2 regions of the Streptomyces sp. NPDC060027 genome follow, and region 1 is predicted to be linked to the other one. Evidence: riboswitches for the same ligand, from Rfam matches in the RefSeq annotation. Region 1 holds a riboswitch; the other holds the start of a gene.

What was found. A riboswitch is a leader RNA that binds a small molecule or an ion and turns the genes downstream of it on or off. The one in region 1 is predicted to bind cobalamin.
Region 2: another riboswitch for cobalamin. It lies ahead of ACFWBT_RS35025 (ribonucleoside-diphosphate reductase subunit alpha); the one in region 1 lies ahead of ACFWBT_RS00325 (CbtB-domain containing protein).

What each region holds. Positions count from the first base shown of each region.
Region 1 is NZ_JBHWVI010000001.1:85,568-94,456, reverse strand. Features, by position in the region: gene ACFWBT_RS00345 (DsbA family protein) at 1-611, opposite strand, end outside; gene ACFWBT_RS00340 (RrF2 family transcriptional regulator) at 608-1,042, opposite strand; gene ACFWBT_RS00335 (cupin domain-containing protein) at 1,182-1,691, shown strand; gene ACFWBT_RS00330 (enoyl-CoA hydratase/isomerase family protein) at 1,800-2,891, shown strand; cobalamin riboswitch at 3,139-3,285, shown strand; gene ACFWBT_RS00325 (CbtB-domain containing protein) at 3,326-3,547, shown strand; gene ACFWBT_RS00320 (CbtA family protein) at 3,569-4,327, shown strand; partial or broken gene metE (5-methyltetrahydropteroyltriglutamate--homocysteine S-methyltransferase) at 4,489-5,937, opposite strand; partial or broken gene ACFWBT_RS00310 (short-chain fatty acyl-CoA regulator family protein) at 5,923-6,504, shown strand; gene meaB (methylmalonyl Co-A mutase-associated GTPase MeaB) at 6,595-7,578, opposite strand; gene scpA (methylmalonyl-CoA mutase) at 7,575-8,889, opposite strand, start outside.
Region 2 is NZ_JBHWVI010000216.1:359-9,247, reverse strand. Features, by position in the region: gene ACFWBT_RS35050 (GntR family transcriptional regulator) at 229-993, shown strand; gene ACFWBT_RS35045 (IS607 family transposase) at 1,197-1,769, shown strand; partial or broken gene ACFWBT_RS35040 (IS200/IS605 family accessory protein TnpB-related protein) at 1,766-3,405, shown strand; gene ACFWBT_RS35035 (DUF3311 domain-containing protein) at 3,486-3,749, shown strand; gene mctP (monocarboxylate uptake permease MctP) at 3,746-5,356, shown strand; cobalamin riboswitch at 5,565-5,714, shown strand; gene ACFWBT_RS35025 (ribonucleoside-diphosphate reductase subunit alpha) at 5,847-8,228, shown strand; partial or broken gene ACFWBT_RS35020 (ribonucleotide-diphosphate reductase subunit beta) at 8,228-8,889, shown strand, end outside.

The sequences.
Region 1 (8,889 bases):
GGCAGCGCGTAGCGGTACCCGCCGTCGGCGGTCTCCTTGGCGGCGCCGGGATGCGGCGACCCACCGCGCACCGACAGCACCTCGCGGACCGGCCGGCGCGCCTCGGCACGGTCGGCACGCACCGCCTCCAGCACGGCCGCCGACGCCGCGTCGGCGGCCAGCCGCTCATGGTCCAGGCCGGGCACGCCCCGTACCGCGGACAGCGCGAGCGCGGATGTGTCCGCGGGCTCCCCGAGCACGAAGACGCTCTCCCGCAGCCGCCGCAGCACCCGCTCGGCGACCTCGCCGCCCTGCCGTTCGGCGGCCTTGGCGACCAGCGAGGACGGCCACGAACTCGCGGCGACCCGGCTCAGCCGCAGCGCCCGCGGCGCCCGCGTGTGGGCGCCGATGTCCTCGACATAGCGCGCGTACCAGGCGGTCTCCGCCGCCGGATCGGGCGGCGGGTCGTCGTCGTGGTCGAACAGGACGCAGTACGCGCGGCGCCAGTGGACCCGTCCGGCGAGCGCGGCGCGGAGCCGCCGGAACACCGGCTCCGATCCCCAGGCCCAGGGACACAGCGGGTCGGTGTACTCCACCACCTCCACCGCGGGCCGGTCCGGCGGGGCCGTCACGCGGCCCCCTTCCGGTTCAGGTCTTCGCCCGCTTCGGCGAGCAGCAGCGTGGCCAGGGACGTGCCGCCCAGAACCGCGGCGGCATCCGCCTCGATACGACGCCACACCTCCGGCAGTCCGGAGGCGGGACCCGGGTAGTCGAGACCGGCGAGCGGCTCGCCCCGCAAGGTGATCAACTCACCGTCCACGGCGCGCGCGACATCCAGCAGGGTGATCTCGTCGGCGGGCCGGCCGAGCCAGTAGCCGCCCTCGCAGCCACGCTGGCTGCGGACCAGGCCGGCCCGGCGCAACTCGCCCACCACGGACTTCAGGAACCGGAACGGGACCTGCTGCGAGGAGGCGATGGCCTCGCAGGTGAGCGGGCGGGCCGGCTCGCGGGCGAGCTCCAGCAGGGCCCGTGCGGCGTAGTCCGCCTTCGCGGAGATATGCATGCGCCCATGATGCCCGACACGGTGTCCGCCACCAGGGCCTACACGGGTTCCCCACGTACATTGCGGGAACATTGCCGCAGGTGAAGGGCAATGGACACCTCTTGACATCCTTTTACGGGCCGCTCTAGCGTCCCCATCCATGAGCGAGCCGTTGACGACCCCCGGCGAAGGTTTCCACCCCCATCTCCACGACACCGCGGGGGAGTCGCCGGCACCCCTGCGCACCCGTCTGCACCACATCCGCGCCGGCGCTCTCGACGGCGACACGGCGCAGACCGGAGGCATGCGCAGATTCGCCGCCGTCAGCGGCAACACCGTCGGCTCCGAGAAGCTGTGGATGGGCCAGACCCACGTCGCCCCCTCCACCTCCTCCTCCGATCACCACCACGGGGCGTCCGAGACCGCCATCTACGTGGTCAGCGGACACCCTGAATTCGTCTTCCTCGACGACTCGGGGGCACAGCCCGAGGAAGTACGCCTGCGCACCTCTCCCGGCGACTACATCTTCGTGCCCCCGTTCGTCCCGCACCGCGAGGAGAACCCGGACCCGGCGGAGGAGGCCGTCGTCGTCATCGCCCGCAGCACCCAGGAGGCGATCGTGGTCAACCTCCCGCGGCTGTACGTGTTGCGGGCGGGACAGGAGGCCTGAGTACGGTATCCGGGAGATCGTCCGCGACCGGCGGATCCATCGGCTCCTGGAAGGAACCATCGAGATCATGCGCGTCATCGTGGCCCGCGCCCTGACGGGGGCGTTCGAATGAGCGGCACCGGGGCGCACGGCGCCGACGAATCCGTCCTGCTGCACACCGACGGACGAGCCGCCCACCTCACGCTCAACCGGCCGAAGGCCCTGAACGCCCTGAACCACGCGATGGTGCGCCGGATCGACCAGGCACTCACCGCCTGGGAGCACGACCCGGCCGTCGAGACCGTGGTCGTCACCGGCGCCGGAGAGCGCGGACTGTGCGCGGGCGGCGACATCCGCGTGGTCCACGACGACGCGCGCGACGGGGACGGCACCGCGTCCGCCGCGTTCTGGCGCGACGAGTACCACCTCAACGCCCGCATCGCCCGCTACCCCAAGCCGTACGTGGCGGTCATGGACGGCATCGTCATGGGCGGCGGCGTCGGCGTCTCCGCGCACGGCAGCGTCCGCGTCGTCACCGAGCGCTCCCGGATAGCCATGCCCGAGACCGGTATCGGCTTCGTCCCCGACGTCGGCGGCACCCATCTGCTCGCCCACGCACCGGGCGAACTGGGCACCCACCTCGCCCTGTCGGGTGCCTCGATGGGCGCCGGTGACGCCCTGCTGTGCGGCCTCGCCGACCACTACGTACCGTCCTCGGCACTGCGGCAGTTGGTGTCCGACCTCGCCGACCGGCCCGTACGGGAAGCTCTGGCAAGTCATGTGCAGCCACCGCCCCCGGCCGAGCTGGCGGAGCGGCGGGAGTGGATCGACGCCTGCTACGCCGCCGACACGGTCGAGGAGATCGTGCGGCGGCTGCTCGCGGTCGGCGACCCGGCGGCCAAGGAGACGGCGGAGATCCTCCTCGGCAACTCGCCCACCGCCGTGAAGGTCACGCTCGCCGCCCTGCGCCGCGCCCGCCGCCTCGGCGGCCTGGAGCGCGTACTGGACCAGGAGTACCGCGTCTCCTGCGCGGCCCTGTCCTCCCCCGACCTGGTGGAGGGCGTCCGGGCCCAGATCATCGACAAGGACCGCGACCCGCACTGGTCCCCGGCCACCCTCGGCGAGGTCACCGACGCCGACGTCCAGCGCTTCTTCGCACCCTTGGGGGAGCGTGAACTAGGGCTCGCTCCGCCCGGCACCGCGACGGACGAAGCGCGCTGAGCGGGACCGTCGCGCGCACCGGACCCGTGCGCGCGAGCGGTCCGGGTCCCGTTGGTGGAGTCCGCGCCCAACTCCGCCCGCACACCGCCGAACAGTGCGCCGCCGAGGCCGAACACGGCGGGGCGGCCGACCACTTCGACCACTTCTCCGGGCGGCGTCCGAAACCGCACCGGTGTCCCGCCGTGCACAAGGGACCCGCCACCTGGGACGAGAGGAAGATCACGGCAGGTGGTGCGGTCTTGGCCGAGAACTCGCCACGCGGTACGGTCGGTCCGATATTGATGACGTCAAGACGGAAGCCGGTGGAAATCCGGCACGGTCGCGCCACTGTGAACGAGACGCTCCAGCCACGCTGGGCGCCGCGTGAGTCAGACCCGTAGGCGTCATCCTGTGCACCACCGAGATGGGACGCGAACTCCCGAGGAGGTTCTGCCATGGCGCAGACCGTCGCCCAGCCGACAGCCACCACCCCCGTTCTTCCCGCCAAGCTGCCGCTGAAGGCGATTGCTCCCTGGGCGGTCTTCTTCGGCATCCTGATGCTGGTCCTGCTGTACTTCGTCGGCGCCGAACAGGGCGCCACCGCCGTCGTCTCCGGCGAGGACGTCCACGAGTGGGTGCACGACGCCCGCCACCTGCTCGGTTTCCCCTGCCACTGACGCGAGGGACAGCGCACACTCATGAACTCCGCAACGGTAAGAAACCTGCTCGTGCGAGGCATGCTCGCCGGCCTCGCCGCCGGCCTGCTCGCCCTCGTCGTGGCCTACTTCCTCGGTGAACCGAGCGTCGACAGCGCGATCGGCTTCGAGGAAGCACACGCTTCCGGGCACGATCACGAGGTCGAACTCGTCTCCCGCAGCCTCCAGTCCACCGCCGGCCTGGCCACCGGCGTCCTCTTCTACGGAATCGCCTTCGGCGGTATTGCGGCGCTCGGCTTCTGCTTCGCGCTCGGCCGCGTGGGCCGCTTCAGCCCGCGCGCGACCGCGCTCCTGCTGTCCGGCAGCGCGCTGCTCGCCGTGTACGTCGTGCCGTTCCTGAAGTACCCGGCCAATCCGCCGTCGGTCGGCGACCCCGACACCATCGGCAAGCGGACCACCCTGTACTTCCTGATGATGGTGCTCAGCGTGCTCCTGGCGATCGGCGCCGTCATCCTCGGCAAGCGGCTCGCGCCCAGGCTGGGCACCTGGTACGCGACGATCGCCGCGGTGGCCGCCTTCGCCGTCGTGATCGGCCTGGCGTACGCGTTCCTGCCCACGATCAACGAGGTGCCGGAGCACTTCCCCGCCACCCTGCTGTGGCGGTTCCGGATCTCCGCCTTGGCCATCCAGGCCACACTGTGGACCGGATTCGGCCTGGTCTTCGGCGAGTTGGCCGAACGCATGCTGAACCCCAAGCCCGCGGCGGCCCCGTCCGGGCGATCGGTGCCGGCCGCGCACTGATCCCGCGGAACACAAGAGGGCCCTTCGGAACCGTCCGGGGGCCCTCTCGCGTTGTGCCTGACTCCACCGCTCAAGGGCTCCACGCGCCGTTCGCCGTTCCCTCGGCGTGGGAATCCGGGGAGGCGGCCGGCGGCCGCCTCCCCGGGCGGAACGTCCCGATGTCAGGACGCGGGAAGTTCCCCACGCACGACGTGGGCGGCGGCGACCAGGTTCTCCAGCGAGGCGCGGGTCTCGGGCCAGCCGCGGGTCTTCAGACCGCAGTCGGGGTTCGCCCACAGCCGCTCGGCGGGGATGGCCTTCAGCCCGGCCCGCAGTAGTTCGACGGCCTCCTCCGTGCTCGGAACGCGCGGGGAGTGGATGTCGTACACGCCGGGTCCCGCCTCGCGCGGGTAGCCGTGCGAGGCGAGTTCACGGGCGACCTGCATGTGGGAGCGGGCCGCCTCCAGGCTGATGACGTCGGCGTCGAGGTCGTCGATGGCCTGGACGATGTCCCCGAACTCGGCGTAGCACATGTGGGTGTGGATCTGCGTGTCCGGACGCACGCCGCTCGTGCTGAGCCGGAACGCCTCCGTGGCCCACGCCAGATACGCCGGTCGGTCGGCCGCGCGCAGCGGAAGGGTCTCGCGCAGGGCCGGCTCGTCGACCTGGATCACCGAACTCCCGCCCGCCTCCAGGTCGTTCACCTCGTCCCGCAGGGCCAGGGCGACCTGGCGGGCGGTGTCACCGAGAGGCTGGTCGTCGCGGACGAAGGACCAGGCGAGCATGGTGACCGGCCCGGTGAGCATGCCCTTGACCGGGCGATCGGTCAGGGACTGGGCGTACGTCGTCCAGCGCACCGTCATCGGCTCGGGCCGCGTGATGTCGCCTGCCAGGATCGGCGGGCGGACATAGCGGGTGCCGTAGGACTGCACCCAGCCGTGCTGCGTGGCCAGGTAACCGGTGAGCCGCTCGGCGAAGTACTGCACCATGTCGTTGCGTTCGGCCTCGCCGTGCACCAGGACGTCCAGACCGGTCTTCTCCTGGAAGGAGATCACCTCCTGGATCTCGGCCTTGATGCGCTCCTCGTAACCGGCCGTGTCGATGCGGCCCGCGCGCAGATCGGCGCGGGCGGCGCGCAGTTCGCCGGTCTGCGGGAAGGAGCCGATGGTGGTGGTCGGCAGGAGCGGGAGACCGAGGTGGGCCCGCTGGGCCGCGGCCCGCTCGCCGTACGGCTGGGACCGGCGGGCGTCGGCCTCCGTGACGGCGGCGGCGCGGGCCCGGACGGCGGGATCGCGCGTGATCGGCGAGTTCGCCCGAGAGGCCAGGTCGGCCCGGTTGGCGGCGAGTTCGGCCGCGATGGCGCCGGTGCCCTGTGCGAGCCCCTTGGCCAGGGAGACGACCTCGGCCGTCTTCTGGCGGGCGAAGGCGAGCCAGCGCAGGATCTGCGGCTCGATGTCCCGTTCCGGCGCGGAGTCGAGCGGCACGTGGAGCAGGGAGCAGGAGGCCGCCACGTCGACCCGGTCGGCGAGACCCAGCAGGGTACCGAGGGTGGCCAGGGACTTCTCCAGGTCGTTCACCCAGATGTTGCGGCCGTCGACCACACCCGCGACCAGGCGCTTGCCGAGGAGGCGCGCTACGACATCGAGCGCCTCACCGACCGCTACGGCCTCGGACACGAGACCGTCTGCCACCGGCTGAGCACGCTCCAGCGCCCGAGGCTGCGCGGCGTGCCCTTCTCCTTCGTCCGGGTCGACCGGGCCGGCAACATGTCCAAGCGGCAGTCCGCCACCGGCCTCCACTTCTCCAGGGCCGGCGGAACCTGCCCGCTGTGGAACGTCTACGAGGCGTTCGCGGTCCCCGGCCGCATCCACGTCCAGGTCGCTGAAATGCCCGACGGACAGCGCTACTTGTGGACCGCTCGGGCGATCACCCGGCACCGCGGCGGCTGGGGCGAACCCGGCAAGACCTTCGCCATCGGCCTCGGCTGCGAGATCCGGCACGCCCACCGGCTCGTCTACTCCGACGGCCTCGACCTAGGCAGCGCCGCCGCGGCCACACGCATCGGCATGGGCTGCCGCGTCTGCGAACGCCTCGACTGCCCCCAGCGCGCCGCCCCGCCCCTGGGCAGCCCGCTGCGCGTCGACCAGGACACCAGCACCTTCGTCCCGTATCCGGTGGCCGAGCGACCGGGTCCGTGAACCGGGCCTGACGGTGGTGCGGTGACCGGTCCGCGAACGCGGAAGTGAGCGGTGGCCGGGCTCCGACCTGCCCCGCCACCGCCGTTCGACTCAGCGGCCTTCGCCGCCGAACACCTTCAGGATCTGTTCCGCCGCGAGCGTGGCGGTCAACTCGCCTTCCCTTACCTGTCGTTCGAGGCCGGGGCTGACGGCCCGTACGGCCTGGTCGGCGTGCAGCCGGCCGAGGAGTTCGTCGCGGACCATCGTCCAGGTCCAGTCGACCTGCTGGTCACGGCGCTTGTCGGCGAGGCGGCCGGTCGAGTCGAGCAGGGTGCGGTGCTGTTCCAGGCGGTCCCACACGGTGTCCAGGCCGGCCGACTCGCGGGCACTGCAACTCAGCACCGGCGGCGTCCAGGCCGCGTCCTTGCCGTGCATCAGCCGCAGGGCGCCCGCCAGTTCACGTGCGGCGGACTGGGCGTCGCGCGCGTGCGGGCCGTCCGCCTTGTTCACGGCGATCACGTCGGCCAGCTCCAGGACACCCTTCTTGATGCCCTGCAACTGGTCCCCCGTACGCGCCAGCGTCAGCAGGAGGAAGGAGTCGACCATGTTCGCGACGGCCGTCTCGGACTGGCCGACACCGACCGTCTCCACCAGCACCACGTCGTAGCCGGCCGCCTCCATCACCACGATCGACTCGCGGGTCGCCTTGGCCACCCCGCCGAGCGTGCCGGCGGTGGGGGAGGGGCGGATGAACGCGGCCGGGTCCACGGCCAGGCGCTCCATCCGGGTCTTGTCGCCGAGGATCGAACCGCCCGTACGGCTGGAGGACGGATCGACGGCGAGCACCGCGACCCGGTACCCGAGCGAGGTCAGCATCGTGCCGAACGCGTCGATGAACGTCGACTTGCCCACGCCCGGCACCCCGCTGATGCCGATCCGCCGCGCCTTCCCGCTGTGCGGGAGCAGCTCGGTCAGCAACTCCTGCGCCAGCGCCCGGTGCTGGGGCCGGGTGGACTCGACGAGCGTGATGGCGCGGGCGACGAGCGCGCGCTTCCCGTCGAGCACACCCTTGACATAGGTGTCGAGTTCGATCACAGGGCGTGCCCGAGACCGGTGGAGAGCCGCTGGACGAGGTCGTACGCCGCGTCCGGGATCACCGTCCCGGGCGGGAACACGGCCGCCGCGCCCATCTCCAGGAGCGTCGGCACGTCCTGCGGCGGGATCACCCCGCCGACCACGATCATGATGTCCTCGCGGCCCTCCGCGGCCAGTTCCTCGCGCAGCGCCGGTACGAGGGTGAGGTGCCCGGCGGCCAGCGACGAGACGCCCACGATGTGCACGTCCGCCTCCACCGCCTGACGGGCCACCTCACCCGGCGTCTGGAACAGCGGGCCGACGTCCACGTCGAAGCCGAGGTCGGCGAAGGCGGTCGCGATCACCTTCTGGCCGCGGTCGTGACCGTCCTGGCCCATCTTGGCGACCAGGATGCGCGGTCGGCGGCCCTCGGCCTCCTCGAACGCGTCCACCAGCGCCCGGGTGCGGTCCACGGACGGGGACTCCCCTGCTTCGTTGCGGTACACCCCGGAAATCGTACGGATCTGGCCCGCGTGCCGCCCGTACACCTTCTCCAGGGCGTCGGAGATCTCCCCGACGGTGGCCATCGCGCGGGCCGCGCGCACCGCCAGCTCCAGCAGGTTGCCCTCACCGCCGGCCGCTCGCGTGAGGTCGTCCAGCGAGTCCTGGCACGCCCGCTCGTCGCGCTCGGCCCGCAGCCGCCGCAGCTTCTCGATCTGCTGCGTGCGTACGGACGAGTTGTCGACCTTGAGGACGTCGATCTTCTCGTCGGTCTCGACGCGGTACTTGTTGACGCCGATGACCGGCTGGCGGCCGGAGTCGATGCGGGCCTGCGTGCGGGCCGCCGCCTCCTCGATCCGGAGCTTGGGGATGCCGGCGTCGATGGCCTGCGCCATGCCGCCCGCGGCCTCGACCTCCTCGATGTGCTGCCAGGCCCGGCGGGCGAGGTCGTACGTCAGCTTCTCGATGTACGCGCTGCCGCCCCACGGGTCGATGACCCGGGTCGTGCCGGACTCCTGCTGGAGCAGCAACTGCGTGTTGCGGGCGATCCGCGCGGAGAAGTCGGTGGGCAGCGCCAGCGCCTCGTCCAGGGCGTTGGTGTGCAGCGACTGGGTGTGGCCCTGGGTGGCGGCCATGGCCTCCACACACGTACGCGTCACGTTGTTGAACACGTCCTGCGCGGTCAGCGACCAGCCGGACGTCTGCGAATGGGTGCGCAGGGAAAGGGACTTGGCGTTCTGCGGGTCGAACTGCTTCACCAGCTTCGCCCACAGCAGGCGCGCCGCCCGCATCTTGGCGACCTCCATGAAGAAGTTCATGCCGATCGCCCAG
Region 2 (8,889 bases), on a different contig from region 1:
GTAAGCGGCATAAACAGCAGGCCTGTTCACGGCCCGCGGAGGGGCCGCCCACGGAGTCGCCCGCACGGCCGTCTGCGCGCGATGGACTAGACCAACGAGTACGCCGACGGTATATAGAGGGGATCACGGAGCGTGCGGGGGACACTCGCACGTCAAGCCGTGCCACGATGTGAGCCGTGGCCGACGGTAGGTCGGTCGCTTCGGCATCCGGAGCCGGGAAGGCAGAGCATGAGCACCGACGTCAGCAGTGCGGAGAACGAGGGTGGGGCGCCCATCCGTACCGCGCGCGTGCCCAAGTACTACCGCCTCAAGAAGCACCTGCTCGACATGACGGAGACACTGCCGCCCGGTACGCCGGTACCGCCCGAGCGGACCCTCGCCGCCGAGTTCGACACCTCGCGCACCACGGTGCGGCAGGCCCTTCAGGAGCTGGTCGTCGAGGGCCGCCTCGAACGCATCCAGGGCAAGGGCACCTTCGTCGCCAAACCGAAGGTCTCCCAGGCGCTCCAACTGACCTCGTACACCGAGGACATGCGCGCCCAGGGCCTCGAACCCACCTCGCAGCTGCTGGACATCGGCTACATCACCGCGGACGAGACCCTCGCCGGCCTGCTCGACATCTCGGCCGGCGGCCGGGTGCTGCGCATCGAGCGGCTGCGCCTCGCGAGCGGCGAGCCGATGGCCATCGAGACGACCCACCTCTCCGCCAAGCGCTTCCCCGCCCTGCGCAGGTCGCTCGTCAAGTACACCTCTCTCTACACCGCGCTCGCCGAGGTCTACGACGTCCATCTCGCCGAGGCCGAGGAGACCATCGAGACCTCGCTGGCGACCCCGCGCGAGGCCGGGCTGCTCGGCACCGATGTGGGCCTGCCCATGCTGATGCTCTCCCGCCACTCGATCGACCGGCAGGGCGAGCCGGTGGAGTGGGTGCGGTCGGTGTACCGGGGAGACCGGTACAAGTTCGTCGCCCGCCTCAAGCGTCCGCAGGACTGATCCACGCGGGGTGGCGCGCAGGCCCGGACGGGCCGTCAGGACCCTTACCCCTCCGAGGGGTTCCGCTCCTGATGAGGGGCCCCGCGCCCACCCTCACGAACCCTCCACACCCGCCGTCCGGCGGGGGTTTGAACTGCACTCGATCTAGCGAAGAACGAGCGCTCATGAGCGTTCATGAGTGAGTGGCCTCTACGGTCTGGCTTGTGAATCTGACCGAGTGGGCGAAGGCCCAGGGCGTCCATCCGCAGACAGCGCGCCGCTGGTTTCGTGATGGAACGCTGCCGGTACCTGCGGAGCGGGTGGGCCCGCGCACGATCCTGGTGAATATCGAGGCCAACCAGGTCGCTGATGTCGTCGGGGGCGTGGGCCTGTACGCGCGGGTCTCCTCCCAGGACCAGAAGGCTGACCTGGTGCGGCAGACCGCGCGGCTCGTGGAGTGGGCGGCGAAGGCCGGGCACCGGGTGGTGCGGACCGAGTCGGAGATCGCCTCGGGCATGAACGGCGGTCGGGTGAAGGTCCGCCGACTGCTGGCCGACCCGGCCGTGACCACGGTGGTCGTCGAGCACAAGGACCGCCTCGGGCGGATGAACACCGAGCTCGTCGAGGCAGCACTGGCCGCGCATGGCCGTCGCCTCGTCATCCTTGACGACGGCGAGGTCGAAGATGACCTGGTCCGCGACATGACCGAGGTCTTGACCTCGTTCTGTGCCCGCTTGTATGGGCGCCGCTCCGCGAGGAACCGTGCGCAGAAAGCGCTTGAGGCGGCCGCGAAGTGAGCGAGCGGAAGAAGCCGTTGCGTGCGGTCCGGGGCCCGTTCGTGGTCCAGGACCGTACGGGCGTCGCGATCCGCGACCGCCTCAAAGACCTCACCCCAAAGGACGACGAGGTTCTGCGTCTCGTCGGTGCCCACATGGGCGGCCTCGCCACCGCCGACCTGGCCCTGTACTCGCGGGCCGGCTTCGAGCGCACCAGCCGGACCTGGGCCACCCGCAAGCAGGAGCTGACTGCCAGGTCGTCGTCCCGCTGGGCCGGTGCCGTCACGAAGGGCACCCACGACCAGTACGCCCTGGCCCGGAGTGGCCAGCTCGCGTACCGGGACAAGCTCGCCGACGGCATCCGCGTGCTTATGCACCGCTTGTCCCTCCCGGTCGGGGCGAAGGGCGCCAGGGGCAGGCCGGGCGGCTACCGCTCGCAGGCGGAGTGGTTCCACAAATCCCGCCGGCTCCACATCCTCAAGGCCCGTCTCGCGGCCGTTCAGGAGGACATCGCGACCGGGCGGGTGCACGTCGTGCGCGGCGGGAAGCGCCTCGCGAACAACCGGCACAACCTGGCCGCCGCCGGCCTCACCGAGACCGGATGGCGGGAACGCTGGGAGGCCGCCCGCTGGTTCTTGAGCGCGGACGGCGAGTCGGGGAAGCGGTTCGGGAACGAAACGATCCGCGTCACCCCGGACGGCGAGGTCTCGGTCAAGCTGCCCAAGCCGCTGGAGTACCTGGCCAACAGCCCGCACGGCCGGTACGTCCTGACCAGCCGCGTCGCCTTCCAATACCGGGGCGCGGAGTGGGCCGACCGTGTCGCCGGGAACCGGGCGATCGCGTACGAGATTCACTACGACGTGGCCAGGGGCCGCTGGTATCTGACCGCCTCGTGGAAGCGCCCCGCCGTGCAGGCCATCGGGTTGGAGGCGGCGCGGGCAGGCGGGCTGATCGGTGTGGACACCAACGCCGACCACTTCTCCGCCTACCGCCTCGACCAGCACGGCAACCCGGTCGGCGACCCGCAGCAATTCTGGTACGGCCTGACCGGCAGCGCGGACCACCGCGACGCGCAGCTGCGGCACGCGCTCAGCCAGTTGCTGCGCTGGGCCACCCGGATCGGCGTCACCGCGATCGCTGTCGAAGACCTCGACTTCTCCGACGGGAAGACCCGCGAGAGGTTTGGCCGCAAGCGGTTCCGGCAACTCATCCACGGCATCCCCACCGGCAAGGTCAAGGCCCGGCTGGTGAATATGGCCGCCGAGCACGGCCTCTCCCTGGTCGCCGTCGACCCGGCGTACACCTCCAAGTGGGGCGCCGAGCACTGGAAAACCCCCCTGACCAGCAAGAAACGTGCGATGACCCGCCACGACGCGGCGGGCATCGCGATCGGAAGGCGCGCCCTCGGGCACCCGATCCGGCGACGGACGAAACCGCCCCGCACCCACCAGAGCGATGGTGGCGGGCATCGGAACGTCCAGGCCGAACCGGGCACCCAGGAGCGCGAGGGACTCGCCGGACACGGTACGGAACCAGCCCCCAGAGGGCGGCGACCGGCCGTGCGGTCAAAGCGGGGAACCAGCGTGTCCAACACCGTTCGGGACACGCGACTGAGCACCGGTCCTGGCAACAGGACTCACTACCGCTCAGTTCTTAGAAACGGTTCCCTAACGCGGAACCGTCGCCTAGATTGCCTGCGCGTTACCCAGGTGATCGATGAGGGGACGGAGCCGACCCATGTCAGACCTGCCCGAAGTGAAACCACCGGTGGTGACACCGGTCCGTGCGGTGATCGCCCTCTGTCTGCTCGCGCCCTTCGTCGCGATGCTGTGGGTCGGCTCCTACGCCAAGACCGACCCGGCCTTCATCGGCATCCCGTTCTTCTACTGGTACCAGATGCTGTGGGTGGTCCTCTCCACGGCGCTGACGGTGACCGCGTACCAGCTGTGGAAGCGTGACCAGCGGGCCCGCGCCTCCGCGAAGGGAGGTGCCGGAGCATGAACGACGGTGTGAACGGCGTCGCCCTCGGCGTCTTCGTCTTCTTCTTCCTGGCCGTCACGGTCCTGGGCTTCCTGGCCGCGCGCTGGCGCAGGGCCGACAACGAACACAGCCTCGACGAATGGGGCCTGGGCGGCCGGTCCTTCGGCACCTGGGTGACCTGGTTCCTGCTCGGCGGCGACCTCTACACGGCGTACACCTTCGTCGCCGTACCGGCGGCGGTCTACGCGGCGGGCGCGGCCGGCTTCTTCGCCGTGCCGTACACGATCCTGGTCTACCCGCTGATCTTCACCTTCCTGCCCCGCCTCTGGTCGGTCTCCCACAAGCACGGCTATGTGACGACCTCGGACTTCGTGCGCGGCCGCTTCGGCTCCAAGGGCCTGTCCCTCGCCGTGGCCGTCACCGGCATCCTGGCCACCATGCCGTACATCGCGCTCCAGCTGGTCGGCATCCAGGCCGTCCTCGACGTGATGGGGGTGGGCGGCGGCGAGAGCACCAACTGGTTCGTCAAGGACCTGCCGCTCCTCATCGCCTTCGGCGTGCTGGCCGCGTACACCTACTCCTCGGGTCTGCGGGCCCCCGCCCTGATCGCGTTCGTGAAGGACACCCTGATCTACATCGTGATCGCGGTGGCCATCATCTACATCCCGATCAAGCTGGGCGGCTTCGACGAGATCTTCAAGGCGGCGAGCGACAAGTACACGGCCGCGGGCGCCGGCGGGCTCGTCCCCGCCGAGGCGGGCCAGTGGACGTACGCCACCCTCGCGCTCGGCTCGGCGCTGGCGCTGTTCATGTATCCGCACTCGATCACCGCGACGCTGTCCAGCCGCAGCCGGGAGGTGATCCGGCGCAACACCACGATCCTGCCGCTGTACTCGCTGATGCTGGGCCTGCTCGCCCTGCTCGGGTTCATGGCGATCGCGGCCGGCGTGAAGGTGCAGAACGGGCAGCTCGCGATCCCCCAGCTCTTCGAGAACATGTTCCCGGACTGGTTCGCGGGCGTGGCCTTCGCCGCCATCGGCATCGGGGCACTCGTCCCGGCGGCCATCATGTCCATCGCGGCCGCGAACCTCTTCACCCGCAACATCTACAAGGACTTCATCAAGCCGGACGCGACCCCGCGGCAGGAGACCCAGGTCTCCAAGGTGGTCTCGCTCCTGGTGAAGGTGGGCGCGCTGGTCTTCGTCCTGACCATGGACAAGACCGTCGCGATCAACTTCCAGCTGCTCGGCGGCATCTGGATCCTGCAGACGTTCCCGGCGCTGGTCGGTGGCCTGTTCACCCGCTGGTTCCACCGCTGGGCGCTGCTCGGCGGCTGGGCGGTCGGCATGCTCTACGGCACGATCGCCGCCTACGGGGTGGCCTCCCCGACCCAGAAGCACTTCGGCGGCAGCTCGAAGGAGATCCCCGGCATCGGGGAGATCGGCTACATCGGCCTGACGGCGTTCCTCCTGAACGTGGCCGTGTCCGTCGTCCTCACCTTCGCCCTGCGGGCGTTCAAGGCCCCCGACGGCATCGACGAGACGTCGCCCGGGGACTACACGGCCGACGCGGGAGCCCCCGGGGTCGAGACGGAGCTCCCCCCGGCCACGGCGGGCGCGAGCCACTAGCCACTAGCCACAGGTCACTCACCACGGACGACGGGCCGCCGGGAGGGAATCCGGCGGCCCGTCGCCGGGTGCCGGAGGGTGCGGCGAGGCCCTCGTGAGCGGCCCGACGACATCCGGCCGCTCACCTACGAGTTGACGCTCCAGCACACTCCGTAGCGCTCTCCGACGCCGACCCGACACAACATGTGGGGGTACTCCCGGAGCCCGGCACAAGATGTATGCTCATGGTCGCTGTCGCCGCAGGGGAATCCGGTGCGAATCCGGAACTGTCCCGCAACGGTGTACTTGTGTGTGTTCGCGTACCCACGCGACCGCGCTCGCGTCAGTCCGAGGACCTGCCGACAGCGCGCCCCGGCCGTCCGGCCCGGGTGCCGACGACGTCCGGGCCTCGCGGAATGGGCCGGTGGACGCGGTGCGTGCTGCCCAGAAGCGCTCCCGTGTGCCCCGTGCCTCCCCGCAAGGCCCCGTGCCGAGCGAGGGAGAGTCCCACGTGACCATCGCGCCAGCCGATCCGGCTTCAGTGACCGCGCAGCAGGCCCCGGTGGAGACCGACGGTCCCGGAACCGCGCTGCTGCGGACCCTGACGGATCTCACCGCCGACCTCCCCGACGCCGACCCCGGCCGGGTCGCCGCCGCGGCGCTGCGCGGCCGGTCCGCCCGCGCCGACGAGGCCGAGCTGCGCGAACTGGCCACCGAGGCGGCCGCAGGGCTCATCTCCGAGGACCCCGCCTACTCCCGGCTGGCCGCCCGCCTGCTCACGATCAGCATCGCCGCGGAGGCCGCCTCCCAGGGCGTCACGACCTTCTCCGAGTCCGTCGCCGTCGGCCACCGCGAGGGCCTGATCGCCGACCGCACGGCCGCGTTCGTCCGGCTGCACACGGCCCGTCTCGACGCGCTGATCGACATCGAGGGCGACGACCGCTTCGGCTACTTCGGGCTGCGCACGCTGCACAGCCGCTATCTGCTCCGGCACCCGATCACCCGCAGCGTCGTCGAGACGCCGCAGCACTTCATGCTCCGGGTGGCCTCCGGCCTCGCCGAGGACGACACGGTCCGCTCGGTGGACGAAGTCGCCGCGCTCTACCGGCTCATGAGCCGCCTGGACTACCTCCCCTCCTCCCCCACGCTCTTCAACTCCGGTACGCGGCACCCGCAGATGTCGTCCTGCTACCTCCTCGACTCCCCGCTGGACGAGCTGGACTCCATCTACGACCGCTACCACCAGGTGGCACGCCTGTCGAAGCACGCGGGCGGCATCGGTCTGTCCTACTCCCGCATCCGTTCGCGCGGTTCGCTGATCCGCGGCACCAACGGGCACTCCAACGGCATCGTCCCGTTCCTCAAGACGCTCGACGCCTCGGTCGCCGCGGTGAACCAGGGCGGCCGGCGCAAGGGCGCGGCCGCGGTGTACCTGGAGACCTGGCACTCCGACATCGAGGAGTTCCTGGAGCTGCGCGACAACACCGGTGAGGACGCCCGGCGTACGCACAACCTGAACCTCGCGCACTGGATCCCGGACGAGTTCATGCGCCGGGTGAACGAGGACGGCGTCTGGTCGCTGTTCTCCCCCGCCGACGTGCCGGAACTGGTCGACCTGTGGGGCGACGAGTTCGACGCCGCGTACCGCAAGGCCGAGGAGGCGGGCCTCGCCAAGAAGACCATCCCGGCCCGCGACCTGTACGGACGCATGATGCGCACCCTCGCGCAGACCGGCAACGGCTGGATGACCTTCAAGGACGCCGCCAACCGCACCGCCAACCAGACGGCGGAGCCGGGTCACACCGTCCACTCCTCGAACCTGTGCACCGAGATCCTGGAGGTCACGGACGACGGGGAGACGGCGGTCTGCAACCTGGGCTCGGTCAACCTGGGCGCGTTCGTCGTCGGTGACGGCATCGACTGGGAGCGCCTCGACGAGACCGTCCGCACCGCGGTCACCTTCCTCGACCGTGTCGTGGACATCAACTTCTACCCGACCGAGCAGGCGGGCCGCTCCAACGCCAAGTGGCGTCCTGTCGGCCTCGGCGCGATGGGCCTCCAGGACGTCTTCTTCAAGCTGCGCCTGCCCTTCGACTCGCCCGAGGCCCGCGCCCTGTCCGCCCGGATCGCCGAGCGCATCATGCTCGCCTCCTACGAGGCCTCCGCGGACCTCGCCGAGCGCAACGGCCCGCTCCCCGCCTGGGAGAAGACCCGTACCGCCCGTGGCGTGCTGCACCCGGACCACTTCGACGTCGAGCTGAACTGGCCGGAGCGCTGGGCCGCCCTGCGGCAGCGGATCGCGGCGGTCGGCATGCGCAACTCGCTGCTCCTCGCCATCGCGCCGACCGCCACCATCGCGTCCATCGCGGGCGTGTACGAGTGCATCGAGCCGCAGGTGTCGAACCTGTTCAAGCGCGAGACGCTCTCCGGCGAGTTCCTCCAGGTCAACTCCTACCTGGTGGCCGAGCTGAAGAAGCTCGGCGTCTGGGACGCGCAGACCCGTGAGGCGCTGCGCGAGTCCAGCGGCTCGGTGCAGGGCTTCACCTGGGTCCCGCAGGACGTCCGCGACCTGTACCGGACGGCGTGGGAGATCCCGCAGCGCGGCCTGATCGACATGGCCGCCGCCCGGACCCCGTTCCTGGACCAGGCGCAGTCGCTGAACCTGTTCCTGGAGACGCCGACCATCGGCAAGCTCTCCTCGATGTACTCCTACGCCTGGAAGTCGGGTCTGAAGACCACGTACTACCTGCGGTCCCGTCCCGCGACGCGCATCGCCCGCGCGGCCCAGGCCCAGGCGCAGCCCGAGAAGACCATCCCCGTCCAGCAGGTCGCCGACCCCGACGCCGTCGCCTGCTCCCTGGAAAACCCCGAGTCCTGCGAGGCCTGCCAGTAATGAGCGACACGAACAACGAGAAGGCCGCCTCCGAGAAGAACCTGCTCGACCCGGGCTTCGAACTGACTCTCCGACCCATGCGCTACCCGGACTTCTACGAGCGCTACCGGGACGCGATCAAGAACACCTGGACCGTCGAGGAGGTCGACCTCCACTCGGACGTCGCCGACCTCGCGAAGCTGACGCCGGGTGAGCAGCACATGATCGGCCGGCTGGTCGCGTTCTTCGCGACGGGCGACTCGATCGTGGCGAACAACCTGGTGCTGACGCTGTACAAGCACATCAACTCCCCCGAGGCGCGGCTCTACCTGAGCCGTCAGCTCTTCGAGGAGGCGGTGCACGTCCAGTTCTATCTGACGCTGCTCGACACCTACCTGCCCGACCCCGAGGACCGCACCGCGGCCTTCGCGGCCGTGGAGAGCATCCCCTCCATCCGCGAGAAGGCGCAGTTCTGCTTCAAGTGGATGGACTCGGTGGAGAAGCTGGACCGGCTGGAGACGCAGGCCGACCGCCGCCGCTTCCTGCTGAACCTGATCTGCTTCGCCGCGTGCATCGAGGGGCTCTTCTTCTACGGGGCCTTCGCGTACGTCTACTGGTTCCGCAGCCGGGGTCTGCTGCACGGCCTGGCGACCGGCACCAACTGGGTGTTCCGCGACGAGAC